Regions from separate parts of the Micromonospora sp. NPDC005171 genome, predicted to be linked through region 2. Evidence: predicted binding sites of a transcription regulator. Region 2 holds the regulator's gene; the other holds the start of a gene.
What was found. The regulator HrcA, encoded in region 2, represses chaperone genes, less so after heat shock. The targets are predictions, from matches to a motif close to GGTTNGCACNCTCNNNNNGAGNGTGCNAACC.
Positions count from the first base shown of each region.

Region 1: a site for HrcA is predicted at 3,255-3,285, ahead of groES (co-chaperone GroES). Genes of this name have one in related genera too.

Region 1 is NZ_JBEXIM010000051.1:901-10,034, forward strand. It holds gene ABZU74_RS31235 (molybdopterin-dependent oxidoreductase) at 1-968, opposite strand, end outside; gene groL (chaperonin GroEL) at 1,102-2,736, opposite strand; gene groES (co-chaperone GroES) at 2,807-3,121, opposite strand; gene ABZU74_RS31250 (methyltransferase domain-containing protein) at 3,381-4,577, shown strand; gene ybaK (Cys-tRNA(Pro) deacylase) at 4,669-5,148, shown strand; gene ABZU74_RS31260 (substrate-binding domain-containing protein) at 5,327-6,415, shown strand; gene ABZU74_RS31265 (ATP-binding cassette domain-containing protein) at 6,530-7,348, shown strand; gene ABZU74_RS31270 (ABC transporter permease) at 7,345-8,607, shown strand; gene ABZU74_RS31275 (ROK family protein) at 8,628-9,134, shown strand, end outside.
Region 2 is NZ_JBEXIM010000023.1:11,082-20,215, reverse strand. It holds gene ABZU74_RS23355 (hypothetical protein) at 1-676, opposite strand, end outside; gene ABZU74_RS23350 (SDR family NAD(P)-dependent oxidoreductase) at 1,002-1,766, shown strand; gene ABZU74_RS23345 (enoyl-CoA hydratase-related protein) at 1,842-2,651, opposite strand; gene hemW (radical SAM family heme chaperone HemW) at 2,671-3,894, shown strand; gene ABZU74_RS23335 (DUF4870 domain-containing protein) at 3,961-4,602, opposite strand; gene hrcA (heat-inducible transcriptional repressor HrcA) at 4,828-5,850, shown strand; gene dnaJ (molecular chaperone DnaJ) at 5,926-7,071, shown strand; gene ABZU74_RS23320 (16S rRNA (uracil(1498)-N(3))-methyltransferase) at 7,073-7,807, shown strand; gene ppk2 (polyphosphate kinase 2) at 7,827-8,738, opposite strand; gene ABZU74_RS23310 (SDR family oxidoreductase) at 8,811-9,134, opposite strand, start outside.

The DNA of each region.
Region 1 (9,134 bases), on a different contig from region 2:
TTGCCGATCAGGTCCCCACCCACCTCGTTGGAGACGCAGGCCAGCGTGACGTACCGCTCGACCAGCGGTCGCGCCAGCAGGTCGGCGTAGCTGTAGGTGCGTTCCCTGCCGACCCGCCCGTGGATCCGCAGCCGCCAGGTGTCCGGGTCGACCTGGGGCACCACCAGCGCGGTGTCGATCCGGTAGAACCCGAAGTTCGGGGTGACGTACGGCGCGAGTTGGGCCAGGGAGAGGTCCGCGCCGGCCGGCACGGCCGGTGCGGGGGCGACCGGGGCGGGCAGGCGGATCGCGTCGCGGGCTGCGGAGACGCCGCGCCGACCCGCCAGCCAGCGCCCGCCGAGACCGGCGACCACCGCCGTGCCGAGCAGTATTCCGCTGCCGGTGAGGAAGCGCCGCCGCGAGTCCGGGTCCACTTCGGCAGGCCCGGCCGCCGCCGTCGGCCCGGCGGGAGTAACCGGCCCGGACGAAGACAGCGGGTCGCTGGTCGACACCGGGCCAGCGGTCGGGGTGGGTGGCGACCAGGACCAGGGGTTCAGCTCGAACGGTCCGGCGATGAACAACCAGAGCACCAGGGCACCGAGACCGGCGCCGACCAGGGACGGCAGCGCGTCGGCGAGGTCGGCGCCGGAACGGGTCAACGCGGCGGCCACGCCGATGGCGCCGAACGCGGCGATGCCGGCCAGGCCGAGTGCCAGCCGGCGGACCGCCAGTACGCCGAAGAGCGCGGCGAAGCCTCCCAGCAACACGGCCGTGCCGACCAGCAGCGCGATCTTGTCGGCGGTGCCGAAGAGGTCGATGGCGAACTGCTTCAGCGACTCGGGGACGGCGTCGACGATGACCCCGCCGACCGCGACCAGTGGCGCCGAGCGGGGGCCGGTCAACACCGCGACCGGTTCGGCGATCCCGATCGCGACGGCGGCGGCGGTGATTCCGGCCAACGCGGCGTATCGCCGTGACGTGGTGCTCATCGGCCCAGTGTGCGCGATCATCTCGCCCGGTCGCCAACAACGTCAGCGTTCGGTAATGACCTACCAACCTACAGAACGAACCGGGGCACACCGCCATATGGCGGTGTGCCCCGGAACGAGTGTCGCTACCGGGTCAGAAGCCCGGGCCGTGCTGGTGGCCGTGGCCGTGCCCGCCGGCGGCGGCCGGCTCGGCCTGCTCCGGCTTCTCCACCACGAGGCTCTCCGTGGTGAGCAGCAGACCGGCGATCGAGGCGGCGTTGGTGACCGCGTTGCGGGTCACCTTCACCGGGTCGATGATGCCGGCCTTGACCAGGTCGACGTACTCGCCCTTGGCGGCGTCGAGGCCGTTGCCCCACTTGAGGTCAGCGACCTTCTGGGTCACGACGTAGCCGTCGTGACCGGCGTTCTGGGCGATCCAGCGCAGCGGCTCGACGAGCGCCTTGCGTACGACCGAGACGCCGACCTTCTCGTCACCGGTGAAGCCCAGGTCGTCGTCGAGCACCGAGAGGATCTGCACCAGGGCGGCGCCGCCGCCGGGCACAGTGCCCTCCTCGACCGCGGCCTTGGTCGCCGCGATGGCGTCCTCGATGCGGTGCTTGCGCTCCTTCATCTCGACTTCGGTCGCCGCGCCGGCCTTGATGACGGCGATGCCACCGGAGAGCTTCGCCAGCCGCTCGGCCAGCTTCTCCCGGTCCCAGTCGGAGTCCGAAGCCTCGATCTCCTTGCGGATCTGGGACACCCGGTCGGCGACGTCGGCCTTCTGGCCACCGCCGTCGACGATCGTGGTGTTCTCCTTGTCGACCACGACGCGCCGAGCGGTGCCAAGCACCTCCAGGCCGACCTGGTCGAGCTTGTAGCCCAGCTCCGGGGCGACCAGCTCGGCGCCCGTGGAGATCGCGATGTCCTGGAGCATCGCCTTGCGCCGGTCACCGAAGCCCGGGGCCTTGACCGCGCAGACCTTGAGGGTCTTGCGCAGCGAGTTGACCACCAGGGTGGAGAGCGCCTGGCCGTCCACGTCCTCGGCGATGATCAGGAGGGGCTTGCTGTTCTGCAGGACCTTCTCCAGCAGCGGCAGCAGCTCCTCGATCGCCGAGATCTTCTGGGTGGTGACCAGGATGTACGCGTCCTCGAGGACGGACTCCTGGCTCTCCAGGTCGGTGACGAAGTTCGGCGAGATGAAGCCCTTGTCGAACTGGAGACCCTCGGTCACGTCCAGTTCGGTGGTGAGCATCGAGCCTTCCTCGACGGTGATGACACCGTCGCGGCCGACGCGCTCCATCGCCTCGGCGATCAGGTCGCCGATCGTGGAGTCCTGCGCGGAGATCGTCGCCACGTTCGCGATCGACTCCTTGCTGGTGACCTCGGCGGCACGGCCGAGCAGCGCCTCGGAGACCTTGGTGGCCGCCGCGTCGATGCCCCGCTTGAGCCCGGCCGGGTTGGTCCCGGCGGTCACGTTGCGCAGACCCTCGCGAACCATCGCCTGGGCCAGCACGGTCGCGGTGGTGGTCCCGTCGCCGGCGACGTCGTTGGTCTTGGTCGCCACCTCCTTGACCAGCTGCGCGCCAAGGTTCTCGTACGGGTTGGTGAGCTCGATCTCCTTGGCGATGGTCACACCATCGTTGGTGATCGTCGGCGCACCGAATTTCTTGTCCAGGACGACGTTGCGCCCGCGCGGGCCGAGGGTGACCTTGACCGCGTCCGCGAGGGCGTTGACACCGTGCTCCAGCAGGTGCCGGGCGTCGTCCGAGAAGCTCAGGATCTTCGCCATTAATGTCCCTTCGAAGCGCCATTGCCCCGGCCCGGCGAGCCGGACCGGGGCAGTGGCACTGATCGGTTGCTTACTTCTCGATGACCGCGAGGACGTCGCGGGCGGAGAGCACCAGGTACTCCTCGCCGGCGTACTTGACCTCGGTGCCGCCGTACTTCGAGTAGAGGACGGTGTCGCCGACCTGGACGTCAACCGGAACCCGGTTGCCGTTGTCGTCGACGCGCCCCGGGCCCACAGCGAGGACGGTGCCCTCCTGCGGCTTCTCCTTGGCGGTGTCGGGGATCACGATGCCCGACGCCGTGGTGGTCTCAGCCTCGTTCGCCTGGACCACGATGCGGTCCTCGAGCGGCTTGATCGCAACCTTGGTCGCGGTAGTCACGGGCATACCCTCCTGGGGTACTGGTTTCGTTGCTGGCCAGCGGGGCTGACCAGCGTCAATCTGCCTCATGCCACCGGGCGGTGCCGTCGTCGCGGGTGCCGGTCCGCCTGGCGTGCGCACCCGGGTCGCGAGACCCGGAAGCTGGCACCCTCAGGGTGAGAGTGCTAATCGCAGGTTATTCCGTGGCTAGCACTCCGTCAAGGAGAGTGCCAGCGCGTCGCGCCCCGCCAGCCAGTATTTTCGGGTCGGCCGGGACAATGGCCGGGTGGATCTCGATCAGCTCGCGGCGCTGCGTACCCCTGAGGGGTCGGCCGCGCTCACGGCGGCGGCCGGGCTGGCCGGCGGTGATCCACTGGTCGCGGCGTCGGCGCTGCGCGCGGCCGGGGTGCCGCCGACGTTGGCCGCGGCGGCGCTCACCCAGGCCGAGCTGCGCCACCGGGCGGTCGGCAAGTTCGGCTCGGCCGCCGCTGGGATGTTCCTCACCCGCCCCGGCCTGGAGCAGGCCACCCGCCGGGTGGTCGCCGACCGACGGGCCGCCCGGTTGTCCGCGGCCGGCGTGCGCACACTGGCCGATCTCGGGTGCGGGCTCGGGGCCGACGCGCTGGCCGCCGCCCGCGCCGGCATCCGGGTGTACGGGGTGGAGGCCGACCCGGTGACCGCGGCCATGGCCGCCGCCAACGCCGAGGCGGCCGGCCTGGCCGAGCTGTTCACCGTCGAGTGCGGCGACGCGACCGGGTTCGACGTGTCAGGGGTCGACGGGGTCTTCTGCGATCCGGCCCGCCGCGCCACCGGCACCGGGCGGCGGATCTTCGACCCGCGCGCCTACTCGCCGCCGTGGGACTTCGTCACGGGGCTGGCGGAGCGGGTGCCGCGCACCGTGGTGAAGGTGGCGCCGGGCCTGGACCACGCGCTCATTCCGGCCGGCGCGGAGGCCGAGTGGGTCGGTGTGGACGGCGACCTGGTCGAGGCCGCGCTCTGGTGCGGTGAGCTGGCGGAGGTGCCCCGCCGCGCCACCCTCTACCGCCAGCGGGGCGCCGAGACCCACCGCCACCAGCTCACCGGCTCAGGTGCCGCCGAGGCGCCGGTCGGGGTGCCGCGCCGCTACCTGTACGACCCGGATCCGGCGGTGGTCCGCGCGCACCTCGTGGCCGAGCTGGCCACCGAACTGGACGCCACCCTGGGCGATCCGAGCATCGCCTACCTCTACGCCGACCAGCCGATCCCCACCCCGTTCGCGCGCTGTCTGGAGATCACCGACGTGTTGCCGTTCTCGCTCAAGCGCCTGCGGGCACTGCTGCGCGACCGTCGGGTGGGCCGCGTGGAGATCCTCAAGCGGGGTTCGGCACTCACCCCGGAGCAGCTCCGGCGGGACCTGCGGCTGGCCGGGGACGCGGCGGCGAGTCTGGTGCTCACCCGGGTCGACGGCGCACCGACGGTGCTGATCGGTCGGCCGGTCGACTAGCGTCGCTGCGGCCGGCCGGTGGACCCGCGTCGCCTCCGCCGCCCGGTGGACCAGCGTCGCCTCGGCCGGCCGGTGGACTAGCCTCGTCGCTGTGGCGGGACAGGGCACGCCGGCAACGGCACTGTTGGTCAAGCGCGGCATCGCGCATCGCACCCATCCCTACCAGGTGGCCCCGGACGCCCCGAACTACGGCGCGTTGGTCGCGGTGGCCCTCGGCGTGGCACCGGAGCGCGTGTTCAAGTCGCTGGTGACCGCTGTCGACGGCGCGCTCACCGTGGCGGTCGTTCCGGTCACCGGCGAGCTGGATCTCAAGGCCCTCGCGGCGGCGGGCGGCGGCAAGCGGGCGGCGTTGGCCGATCGGGCGGTCGCCGAGCGGGCCACCGGTTACGTACGCGGTGGGATCAGCCCGCTCGGGCAGCGTCGACGGTTGCCCACCGTGCTGGACGAGTCCGCGCTGGATCTCCCGACGATCTTCGTCTCGGCTGGTCGGCGCGGCCTGCAACTCGAACTGGCCGCGGCGGATCTGGTGGCGCTGACCGACGCCCGCACCGCGCCGTTGCAGACCCGCTGACGGTCCTCGTTACGTCGACTCCCCGTGGGATACCCGGGGAGTAACAGTCGCGTTGCTGAATTGTTATCGCTACCAACAAACTATGCACCTGCGCGGTCTTGTGGATCCGGTGTGACGCGAAATACGTTGCCGGACACAACAAAACAACACCTCCCCCACCTCCGAAAGGACCCTGCACATGCGTAAGGGGATCCTCACCATCGCCGCCGTGGGCCTGCTCACGACCGGCGGCTTGACCGCCTGCAGCGATGACTCCGGCTCCGGCTCGGCCGACTCCGCCAAGACCCCCAAGATCGGCGTGATCCTCCCGGACAGCAAGTCCTCGGCCCGCTGGGAGACCGCGGACCGCCGGTTCCTGGAGGAGGCGTTCAAGACTGCGGGCGTCCAGTACGACATCCAGAACGCTCAGAACGACAAGACCGCCTTCCAGACCATCGCCGACCAGATGATCACCGGCGGCGTCACCGCCCTGATGATCGTCAACCTGGACTCCGGCACCGGCAAGGCCGTACTCGACAAGGCCAAGTCGCAGGGCGTCGCCACCATCGACTACGACCGGCTCACCCTCGGCGGCTCGGCCCAGTACTACGTCAGCTTCGACAACGAGACCGTCGGCAAGCTCCAGGGCGAGGGTCTGTCGAAGTGCCTGACCGAGAAGGGCGCCAAGAACCCCGTCGTGGCGTACCTGAACGGCTCCCCCACCGACAACAACGCCACCCTCTTCAAGGCCGGCTACGACTCGGTGCTCAAGCCGAAGTTCGACGCCAAGGAGTACGTCAAGGGCCCTGAGGACGCGGTGCCCGCGTGGGACAACGCGCAGGCCGCGACGATCTTCGAGCAGCAGCTCACCAAGGCCAACGGCAAGATCGACGGCGTGCTGGCCGCCAACGACGGTCTCGGCAACGCGGCCATCTCGATCCTGAAGAAGAACAAGCTCAACGGCAAGGTGCCGGTGACCGGGCAGGACGCCAGCACCGAGGGCCTGCAGAACATCCTCGCCGGCGACCAGTGCATGACCGTCTACAAGGCGGTCCGGGAAGAGGCCAAGGCCGCCTCCGACCTGGCCATCGCCCTCGCCAAGGGCGAGAAGAAGGACACCGGCCAGACGGTCAAGGACGGTGACCGGGACGTTCCCTCGGTGCTGCTCACGCCAAAGGCCATCTACAAGGAGAGCGTCAAGGACGTCATCGCCGACGGCTATGTGACCAAGGAAGAGGTCTGCACCGCGGCGTACGCCAAGTTCTGCGCCGAAGCCGGCATCAGCTGACCGACGCCGCAGTACCCGCCGGAACGACCATCGCCGCCCGGCACGGGAGCACCCTCCCGTGCCGGGCGGCGCCCGCCGGACGGGCCCCGACCCTCCCTTAAGAAGGAGACCCCCGTGTCCGCGACCCCCCTGCTGGAACTCCGCGGGATCGACAAGAGCTTCGGTCCCGTCCAGGTGCTCCGCGACGTCGCCCTGACCGTCCACCCGGGCGAAGTGACCGCACTGGTCGGCGACAACGGCGCCGGCAAGTCGACCCTGGTGAAGTGCATCAGCGGCATCCACCCCACCGACGCTGGCGAATTCCTGTTCAACGGTGAACCGGTGCACATCGGCAGCCCCCGCGACGCCGCCACGCTCGGCATCGAGGTCGTCTACCAGGACCTCGCGCTCTGCGACAACCTGGACATCGTGCAGAACATGTTCCTCGGCCGGGAGAAGCGCAGCGGCATCGTCCTGGACGAGCCGACCATGGAACAGCTCGCCGCCGAAACGCTGGCGGGGCTCTCCATCCGCACCGTCACCTCACTGCGCCAGCACGTCTCCAGCCTCTCCGGTGGCCAGCGCCAGACCGTGGCCATCGCCAAGGCGGTGCTGTGGAACAGCAAGCTCGTCATCCTGGACGAGCCGACCGCCGCGCTCGGCGTGGCACAGACCGCCCAGGTGCTCGAACTGGTCCGCCGCCTCGCCGACAACGGCCTGGCCGTGGTGCTCATCTCGCACAACATGAACGACGTCTTTGCCGTCTCCGACCGGATCGCCGCGCTGTACCTCGGCCAGATGGTCGCCCAGGTGAAGACCACCGACATCACCCACGCCCAGGTGGTCGAGCTGATCACCGCCGGGCGCTCGGGCGGGCTCGGCCTCGCCACCGACCCGGGCAGCAACGGCGACGGCCCGCAGCCGGCCGACTCGATCTCAGGAGGCGTCCGATGACCACCACCGCCGTGCGGAAGGACGGCCCCGCGGCCGTCACACCGGCGCCGACCGTCGGAGGCCACGTCCGCAACTACTTCAGTCGGGTACGCGGTGGCGACGTCGGCGCGCTACCGGCCGTGCTCGGGCTGATCGTGCTCTGCACCGTCTTCGCGATCATGCGGCCGTCGTCGTTCCTGTCGGCCGGCAACTTCGCCAACCTCTTCACCCAGGGCGCGGCGGTCACGCTGATCGCGATGGGCCTGGTCTTCGTGCTGCTGCTCGGCGAGATCGACCTCTCCGCAGGCTTCGCCAGCGGCGTCTGCGCCGCGGTGCTGGCCAATGTGGTCACCGTGCTCGGCTACCCGTGGTGGGTCGCCGTGCTCGCCGCAGTCGCCACCGGTGTGGTCATCGGCACCACGCTCGGCATGCTCGTCGCGAAGATCGGCATCCCGTCCTTCGTGGTCACCCTCGCCGGCTTCCTCGCCTTCCAGGGCGTCGTGTTGCTGCTCGTCAAGGAGGGCACCAACATCTCCGTCCGCGACGAGGTGCTGGTCGCCATCGCCAACCGCAACCTCGCCCCCACGCTGGGCTGGGCGCTGACCGCCCTCGCGGTCATCGGCTACGCGGCGGTGCAACTGCTGCGCCACCGCAACCGCGTGACCCGGGGTCTGATCACCGACCCGATCGCGGTGGTGGCCCTGCGGATCGCCGGCCTCGCCGTCATCCTCGGCACCGCCGTGTACGTGCTCAACCTGGAGCGCAGCCGCAACGTCCTCATCGTCTCGCTCAAGGGTGTGCCGATCGTGGTGCCGATCATCGCGGTGCTGCTCGTCATCTGGACCTTCGTGCTGCAACGCACCAGCTACGGCCGGCACATCTACGCCGTCGGCGGCAACCGGGAAGCCGCCCGCCGGGCCGGCATCGAAGTCGACCGGATCCGGATCTCCGTCTTCGTGATCTGCTCGTCCATGGCCGCCATCGGTGGCATCGTGGCGGCCAGCCGGGCCAACTCGGTCGACCCCAACACCGGGGGCAGTAACGTACTGCTCTACGCGGTCGGCGCAGCGGTGATCGGCGGCACCAGCCTCTTCGGTGGCAAGGGCCGCGTCCTCGACGCCGTACTCGGCGGCGCGGTGGTCGCGGTCATCGAAAACGGAATGGGCCTGATGGGGTACAGCGCGGGAGTCAAGTACGTGGTCACCGGCGTCGTACTGCTGCTCGCCGCCAGCGTCGACGCGCTCTCCCGCCGCCGCGCGGCAGCCACCGGCACCCGCTGACCGCGGGAGGTAGCACCAGCATGCGCCCAGGACCAAGCCAGGATGACGTCCGACGGCAGAACCTCGGTGCCCTGCTGCGGCACGTGCACGTCCACGGGGCGACAACGCGTGCCGAACTGACCACCACGCTGGGCCTCAACCGCAGCACCATCGGCGCGCTCACCGCCGACCTGTCCGCAGTGGGGCTGGTCAGCGAGGGAGCACCGAAGGAGACCGGCCGGGCCGGACGACCGTCACTTGTCGTCCGGCCCGAGTCGACCCGGGTCTACGCGTACGCGTACTCAGTGGAGGTGGACCGGCTGCGCGCGGCCCGGATCGGGCTGGGTGGCGCGGTCCTGGACCGCCGGGACCTGGACCGGCCGCGTGGCCTGCTGGCCGCGGAGGCCGCGCCGCTGCTGGCCGGCGCCGTCAAGGAGATGCAGCAGCTGGTGCCGGCGGACGCGATCTGCGTCGGTGCCGGCGTCGCGGTCTGCGGCATGGTCCGCCGGGACGACGGCCTGGTCCGACTCGGCCCCACCACCGGTTGG
Region 2 (9,134 bases):
GAGTCACCGCCAACCCGGTCGGGTCGGTCGGGTCGGTGCCCTTCAGCCCCCAGTCCAGCACCAGGTTGCGGGTCAGTTGGGCGGCTGCCGCCGCGCCGTGCATCGCCGGGGTGCGCCCCACCGTGCAGGCGACCGCTCCGCTGGCGTCGCCGAGCAGGGCGCGGCTGAGCACCTCGGAGTCGTCGGCCCACTTCTGGTACGCCTCGGGGAACGCCGAGCGCTGCACCCGTTGGGCGGCGTCGGTGACGCGCATCTTCTCCCAGCCGCGCACCTTCTTGAGGGCCGCGTAGAACCGGTTGGCCGCGTAACGCGGGTCGCGGATCTGCGCCGGGGTGCCCCAGCCCTGGCTCGGTCGCTGCTGGAACAGGCCGACCGAGTCGCGGTCGCCGTCGGCGAGGTTGCGCAGCCCGGACTCCTGGTACGCGGTGGCGAGCGCGACCACGACGGCCCGCTCGGGCATCCCACGCTTCGCGCCGATCGCCGCGATGGTCGCCGCGTTTGCCATCTGGTCGGCGTCCAGCGCGACCCGTCCGTCGGCCTGCACCGTGCACTTGCGTGCCATCAGCGGCAACGTGAGGTTGTCGCCGACCTGCCGTACGACGAGCCAGATCGCGATCACGGCGACGAGGATGAGCACCACTCCACCCGCCACGGTTGCCCGAGTTCGCACCCACACCCCCAGATCGACAGTCTGCCAAGCGTACGTCCCCGCAGGCCCCCTCCGGGTCGTCCGAGCGGTTCGGTCCCGGCCTGGGCTGCTGCGACCGGTTCGGGGCCGGCTCCGCTGCCGCGTACCGCTTGGCGACGTTCCCGCTCTGGTCGCGATCTCACCTGCCGCGTCGTCGCGCCACCCCGCCTCGGTGCGGGGGCTGTCGTGCCCGTCACCGGGTAAGCCATTTCGGGAAGCGATTGACCGGTCAAGGACTTGAGTCGGTTGACATGTCAATCCGACCTACCGCCGCACAGCCGGACGCGTTGGTCACCGAACGAGGAGGAGTTCCATGGGAACGCTCGATGGCAAGGTCGTGCTGATCACCGGCACCGGCGGGGGACTTGGTCGCTTCGCGGCACTGACCTTCGCCCGCGAGGGCGCGAAGGTCGTCGGGGCCGACCTCCAGGTCGCCGGTAACGACGAGACTGTCGAACTCGTCCGCCGCGCCGGCGGCGAGATGACCGGCATCGCGCCGGTCGACCTCACCGACCCCGAGCAGGTACGCAAGCTCGTCGACGACGCTGCCGCCGCCTACGGCGGGCTCGACGTGGTCTACAACAACGCCGCGGCGCTCCGCTTCGGCCCGATGCCCGACTTCTCCGTGCAGGACTGGCGCTACACCATCACCGGAGAACTCGACATTCCGTACTTCGTGTCGAAGTTCGCCTGGCCGCACCTGGTCCGGCGCGGTGGCGGAGTCATCATCAGCGCCGCCTCGATGGCCGGGATGATCGGCGGCCACGTCCCGCCGATGGTCGGTCACACCGCCGCGAACGCCGGCATCATCGGCATGACGCGACAGCTCGCGCTCGAAGGCGCGCCCCACGGGATCCGCGCGGTGGCGGTCAGCCCCGGGCCCACCCTCACCCCGGCCAGCGAACGCGACCTCGGTGACAACCAGGAGGCCCGCGACGCGATCACCGCCAAGACGCTGCTCAAGCGCTTCGCGCGCCCCGAGGAGGTCGTCGAGCTGGTGGTCTTCCTCGCCTCCGACCGGGCGTCGTACATCACCGGGGCGAACTACCCGGTCGACGGCGGCGCGACCGCCTGGTGACCCGACCGGAGACCGGGGCGCCCCCACCACGGGCGGCGCCCCGGCGACCACTCGTCACCGGCCGATACCCCGGGCCTACCCGGCATGATCAGCGGAACCACCGTCCAGCGCGGCCACCCATCGACTCAATCGCTTCTCCCGGAAGGCCATGACCCCCTCACGCCCCTCGTCGGAGAGGAAATAGCCGGTCGAGAGGGCGGAGAGTCGGGCCAGGTCGGCGCGCAGCTCGGCGGTGCCCGGCCGGCGCAGCAGCTCCTTCGCGCCGGCCAGCGCCCCGGGCGCGCCGCGCACCAGCGAGTCGCAGTAGCCGCGCACCGCGTCGTCCAGCCCGTCCGCCGGGACCGAGGCCGTGACCAGGCCGATCTCGGCGGCCCGCCGCCCGTCGAAGGTGTCCCCCGTCAGGTACAGCTCGGCGGCGGCACGGGGGTGCAACCGGGGCAGGACGGTCGCCGAGATCACCGCCGGGATCACCCCGATGCGGACCTCGGTGAACGCGAACGTCGCCTCGTCGGCGCAGACCGCAAGGTCGGCGGCGGCGATCAGGCCCAGCCCGCCGGCTCGCGCCGGACCGGCCACCCGGGCCAGCACCGGCTTGGGGCACTCCCAGAGCGCCGCGAGCACGTCACCCAGCATGCCGGCCGGCACGGTCCCGCTGGCGTACGCCGCGGCCGTCTCCTTCAGGTCCGCACCCGAGCAGAAGACCGGGCCGGTGTGGTCGAGCACGATCACCCGGACCGCCTCGTCGGCGACCGCGTCCGCCAGCCCGGCCAGCAGTTGGGTCATCAGGCCGGTGGAGAGCGCGTTGCGGTTGGATGGGCTGTCCAGGGTGAGGGTGGTCACCCCACGGGCCGTGGCGACCCGCACGAGGACGTCGGGAGAGGTCATGCCGGGCACACTAGTGGCCATGCCCGGCGTCCTTCCAGATGGTGAGACCGTCCCCGTCGACGGATCGTTGCCCGCCTCCGCCACCGCGGCGGTCGGTCGGCGCGGCTTCGGCGTGTACGTCCACGTGCCGTTCTGCGCCAGCCGCTGCGGCTACTGCGACTTCAACACCTACACGGCTGCCGAACTGGGCGGCGGCGCCAGCCGCGAGGGGTACGCCGACACCGTCCTGGCCGAGCTGACGCTCGCCGCCCGGGTGCTCGGCGACAACCCGCCGCCCCGGGTCGACACCGTCTTCGTCGGCGGCGGCACGCCCACCCTGCTCCCCGCCGACGACCTGGCCCGCATCCTCGACGGCATCGACAGCACCTGGGGGATGGCCGCCGACGCCGAGGTGACCACCGAGGCCAACCCCGAGTCGGTCACCCCGGAATCGTTGAAGCTGCTGCGGGCCGCCGGCTACACCCGGATCTCGCTGGGCATGCAGTCCGCCTCCCCGGGGGTGCTGGCGATCCTGGACCGCAAACACAGCGCGGGCCGGGCCACCGCCGCCGCCCTGGAGGCGCGCGACGCCGGATTCGAGCACGTCAACCTGGACCTGATCTACGGCACCCCGGGGGAGCGGGCCGAGGACTTCGCGGCCTCGCTGGAGCAGGTCGTCGCCGCCGGGGTGGACCACGTCAGCGCGTACGCCCTGATCGTCGAGGACGGCACCCGGCTCGCCGCCCGGATGAAGCGCGGCGAGCTGGCGTACCCCAGTGACGACGTGGCCGCGGACCGCTACCTGGCCGCGGAGGCCGCGCTCGACGCGGCCGGGCTCTCCTGGTACGAGGTCTCCAACTGGGCCCGCACCGAGGAGGCCCGCTGCCGGCACAACCTGCTCTACTGGACCGGCGCGGACTGGTGGGGGCTGGGGCCCGGGGCGCACAGCCACGTCGGCGGGGTGCGCTGGTGGAACGTGAAGCACCCCTCGGCGTACGCCCAGCGGTTGGCCGCCGGCGCGTCTCCCGGCCTGGCCCGGGAGGTGCTCACCGTCGACGAGGCGCACATGGAGGACGTGATGCTGCGGCTGCGGCTGGCCAGCGGTCTCCCGCTGGCGGTGCTCGACGCCACCGGGCGGGCCGGCGCCGAGCGGGCGCTGGCCGGCGGCCTGCTGGCCGCCGACGAGTACGCCGCCGGCCAGGCGGTGCTCACCCTGCGCGGGCGGCTACTCGCCGACGCTGTCGTCCGCGACCTGCTGCCCTGAGTGGCCCGCTGCCCCGGGACGAGGGCAGCGGAGCTCCGGACCGGCCGGGAGAGCGGCCGGCCCGGGTCACTTGATGAAGTTCGCTGTCATCGGGTAGCGGTACGGGGTGCCCTCGTTGGCCTTCATGCCGGCGATGATCCCGAACAGAATCTGGATCACCACGACGGCGATGCTGGGCAGGAAGAGCAGGCACCAGCTCACGAAGAGCAGCACAAACGCGATGATCGACCAGAGGATCTGGAAGTTCAGGGCGGCCAGCGCGTGTGCCCGGACGGTCGGCGACTGCTGGCCGCGGGCCAGATAGGCGATGAGCGGGGCGACGAAGCCCAGCGGACCGAAGCTGACCAGCGCGCCGAGGGCGCCGCCGAAGTGCGCGACAAGCGCCCAGGTCTTGTCCTCGTTGTTGGCGTAGCCGCCGCCGGGGCCGCCGTAGGCCCCGCCGGACGGGTAGCCGCCGGGCGGGTAGCCGCCGGGTGGGGGATAGCCCCCGGGCAGAGGGTAGCCGCCTGCCGGAGGGTAGCCACCTGACGGCGGTTGGTCACCGGTGGGCGGCGGATAGCCACCGGCCGGGGGATAGCCGGCCGGGCCGGGAGCCCCGGACAGTGGTGCGGTGGGCGGCTCGGCCGACGGGGACGGGCCCGGGGAGGTGGGCTCCGGCGGGTAGTTGCCGGGGTCGCCCGATCCGGGAGGGCGGGGAGGTTCAGTCATGGATGTCACGGTAGGGGCCGTTGGCAACGCCGCACCAGAGCGACACCGCCGGGCAGTGCGGGCCGAACGGCCCAGCGGGGTGGCGCGGGCCGCACCGACGGGTGGCCGTTGATCATCGCGTCGGCGGGCCCGCCGACGTAGACTGGCACTCGCTACAGTCGAGTGCCAGGACGGCCCGACCGGCCCAGGGTGCCGGTGGCCAACGTGCGACAGGAGGTGCGGAGGATGGGTCTCGACGACCGGAAACTCGCCGTGCTCCGCGCCATCGTCGAGGACTACGTCTCCACCCAGGAGCCGGTCGGCAGCAAGGCGCTGGTCGAACGGCACCAGCTCGGGGTCTCCCCGGCCACGGTCCGCAACGACATGGCCGTGCTCGAGGAGGAGGGCTACATCCGGCAGCCGCACACCAGTGCCGGCCGGGTGCCCACCGACCGTGGCTACCGCCTCTTCGTCGACCGGTTGTCCCGGGTCAAGCCGCTCAGCCCGGCCGAGCGCCGGGCCATCGAGCGCTTCCTGGTCGGCGCTGTCGACCTCGACGACGTGGTGCACCGCACGGTTCGACTGCTCGCCCAGCTGACCCGCCAGGTCGCCGTCGTGCAGTACCCGAGCCTGGCCCGCTCCTCGGTGCGGCACCTGGAACTGGTGCCGATCTCCACCACCCGGCTGATGCTCGTCATGATCGCGGACACCGGGCGGGTGGAGCAGCGGCTCGTGGAGCTGCCCGGGCCGGTGCCGGCCGACGACGTCACCGACCTGCGCCGACTGATCAACGAGAAGCTCGCCAACGCCCGGCTGTCCGAGACGCCACCGCTGGTGCAGGCGCTGGTCGAGGAGGCGCCGACCGGGCTGCGTCCGACCATGACCACGCTCGCCACAGTCCTGCTGGAGACGCTCGTCGAGCGGCACGAGGAACGGATCGCGTTGGCCGGCACCGCGAACCTCACCCGGGGCGGCCTGCTCGACTTCCAGGGCTCCCTGCGGCCGATCCTCGAAGCTCTGGAAGAGGAGGTCGTGCTGCTCAAGCTCATCGGTGAGACCGAGCCGAGCACGACCCGGGTGCTGATCGGCGACGAGAACGAGTTCGACAACCTGCGCGCCGCCTCGGTGGTCAGCACCGGGTACGGCCCGGGCACCACGATCGTGGGCGGCCTGGGGGTGCTGGGGCCCACCCGGATGGACTACCCCGGCAACATCGCCACGGTGCGCGCCGTGGCACGCTACGTGGGCGAGTTGCTGGCCCAGAACTGATTGGTCAGGGCCGATGCGGCCGGCTGCGGCCGCCGACCGGCGCAACGCGAGACGAACATGAGGACACGGAACGCAGTGGCCAGGGACTACTACGGCATTCTCGGTGTGAGCCGGGAAGCCTCCGATGACGAGATCAAGCGCGCCTACCGCAAGCTGGCGCGCCAGTTCCACCCGGACGTCAATCCGGACCCGGAGGCTCAGGAGAAGTTCAAGGACATCAACGCCGCGTACGAGGTCCTCTCGGACGACCGGAAGCGGCAGATCGTCGACCTGGGTGGCGACCCGCTCGCCCCGGGTGGCGGCGGCGCCGGAGGCCCGGGCGGCCCCGGAGGCGCCGGCCCGTTCGTCGGTTTCCAGGACATCATGGACGCGTTCTTCGGCGGTGCGGGCGGTGGTGCCCGTGGCCCACGGCCGCGTACCCGACCGGGCGCCGACGCGATCCTGCGACTCGAACTCGACCTGCACGAGACGGCGTTCGGCGTCGAGGCCCCGATCACCGTCGACACCGCGGTGCTCTGCACCACCTGCTCGGGCGCCGGCACGGCGGCCGGCACGCACCTGGCGACCTGCGAGGCGTGCGGCGGTCGGGGCGAGGTGCAGTCGGTGCAGCGCACCTTCCTCGGCCAGGTGGTCTCCGCCCGGCCGTGCACCGTGTGCCAGGGCTACGGCACCACCATCCCGCACCCCTGCCCCACCTGCGCCGGCGACGGCCGGGTGCGGACCCGCCGCTCGCTGACCGTCAAGATCCCGGCCGGCGTCGAGGACGGCATGCGGATCCGGCTGGCCCAGCAGGGCGAGGTCGGCCCCGGTGGCGGCACCGCCGGTGACCTCTACGTGGAGATCCACGAGCGCCCCCACGACGTGTACTCCCGCAAGGGCGACGACCTGCACTGCCGGGTCACCGTGCCGATGACGGCGGCGGCGCTGGGCACCCGGCTGACCATCAAGACGCTGGACAGCGAGGAGACCGTCGACGTCAAGGCCGGCACCCAGCCCGCCAGCACGCTGCGACTGCGCGCCCGGGGCGTGCCGCACCTGCGCGGCACCGGCCGAGGCGACCTCTACGTGCACCTCGACGTGCGGACGCCGACCAAGCTCGACCCGGACCAGGAGAAGATGCTGCGCGACTTCGCCAAGACCCGTGGTGAGGAGGTCGCCGAGTTATCCAAGCAGGGCGGCTTCTTCTCCCGGATGCGCGACGCGTTCAACGGGCACGCCTGAGGTGTCCGCACCGCTGTTCCTGGTCGAGGCGCTGCCCGCCAGCGACGCGCTGACCCTGGACGGCCCCGAGGGGCACCACGCCGCCACCGTGCAACGACTGCGCGTCGGCGAGGAACTGCTGCTCGCCGACGGCCGGGGTGGCACGGCCGCCGCCGTGGTCACTGCCGTCGGCCGGGGCAGCTTGGAGGTCACCGTCACCTCAAGGGGGTACGCGGACGCGCCGGTACCCCGTCTGGTGACAGTGCAGGGCATCGCCAAGGGCGACCGGGGCGAGCTGGCCGTGCAGGCGATGACCGAGGTCGGGGTGGACGAGATCGTGCCCTGGGCGGCATCGCGCTCGGTGACCCAGTGGCGCGGCGACCGGGGCGTACGCGCCCGGGAGAAGTGGGTGGCCACCGCCCGGGAGGCGGCCAAGCAGGCCCGCCGGCCGTGGCTGCCGGTGGTGGCCGGCGCGCCGGACGAGTCCACCGCCACGGTGGCCCGTCGGATCGCCGGTGCCGCCTCCGGGTTCGTGCTGCACGAGGAGGCCGAGGACCGGCTCACCACGGCCGAGCTGCCGACCGCCGGTGAGATCGTGCTGGTGGTCGGCCCGGAGGGTGGCATCGCCCCGGCCGAGCTGACCGCCTTCGCCGAGGCCGGCGGGCGACCCGTACGCCTCGGGCCGGCTGTGCTGCGCACCTCCACCGCCGGGGTGGCGGCCCTCAGCGTGCTCGCCACCCGCCTCGGCCGTTGGTGACCCTGGGCGGCGGGCTCGTTCAGGGGCGGGGAAACACCGGCACCACCTCTTCCTCCGGCCCCAGGTCCAGCCCGGCCGGCCCGATGATCTGCGGGTCCGGTGTGCCGACCACCTCGGGGTCCTTGCCGGTGTAGTCGAAGCGGTGCAGCACGTGCCGCATCGCCTCGAGGCGGGCCCGCTTCTTGTCGTTGCTCTTCACCACCGTCCACGGCGCGTCGGCCGTGTCGGTCCAGAAGAACATCGCCTCCTTGGCCTCGGTGTACTCGTCCCACCGGTCGAGCGAGGCGATGTCCATCGGGGACAGCTTCCACTGCCGGACCGGGTCCACCTGGCGGATCGCGAACCGGGTGCGCTGCTCGTTCTGGGAGACGGAGAACCAGAACTTGACCAGCCGGATGCCCGAGCGCACCAGCATCCGTTCCAGCTCTGGGGCCTGCCGCAGGAACTCCAGGTATTCCTTGCGGCTGCAGAAGCCCATCACCCGCTCCACACCGGCCCGGTTGTACCAGGAACGGTCGAACAGCACGATCTCACCGGCCGCCGGCAGGTGTGCCAACCACCGCTGGAAGTACCACTGGGCGGCTTCCCGCTGGTCCGGCTTGGCGAGCGCCACCACTGACGCGCCACGCGGGTTGAGGTGCTCCATGAAACGTTTGATGGTGCCGCCCTTGCCGGCCGCGTCCCGGCCCTCGAAGAGGATCACCAGACGCTCGCCGGACTCCTTGATCCAGTCCTGGAGTTTCAGCAGCTCGATCTGGAGCAGCCGCTTGTCGCGGTCGTACTCGTCGCGGTCCAGCCGCTCGTCGTACGGGTAGTCCTCGCGCCAGGTGTCGACGGGGGTGCCGTCGGGGCGGAGCAGCACAGGGTCGTCGTCGTGGCCGTCGGCCACCCGGTAGTCGGCGGTGAGGTCCAGCAGCGCGGAGTCGGCCATGTCGGTGGGACTTACCCGCCCGCGAACCGCCAACCACCTCCCCGGCCGGGTGATCTGCCGGCGGCGTCGACCTCAGCTGCGCAGGTAGGAGGCGCCGTTGAGGTCGACGATCGTGCCGGAGGCCCACTCGGCCTGCGGCGAGGCCAGCCAGTGCACGGCGGCGGCGATCTCCTCCGGTCTGCCCACCCGGTCGAACGGGCTCTGCGCCCGGATCGCCGCGCCCTCCTCACCGCGCAGGTACTCGGTGACCATGTCGGTCGCCACGAAGCCCGGCGCGACGGTGGCGACAGCGATGCCGTACGGCGCGAGCGCCACGGCGAGGGACTGGCCCAGCGCGTTCAGCCCCGCCTTGCTGGCGCCGTACGCCGGCTGGTGCGGCTCGCCGCGGAACGCGCC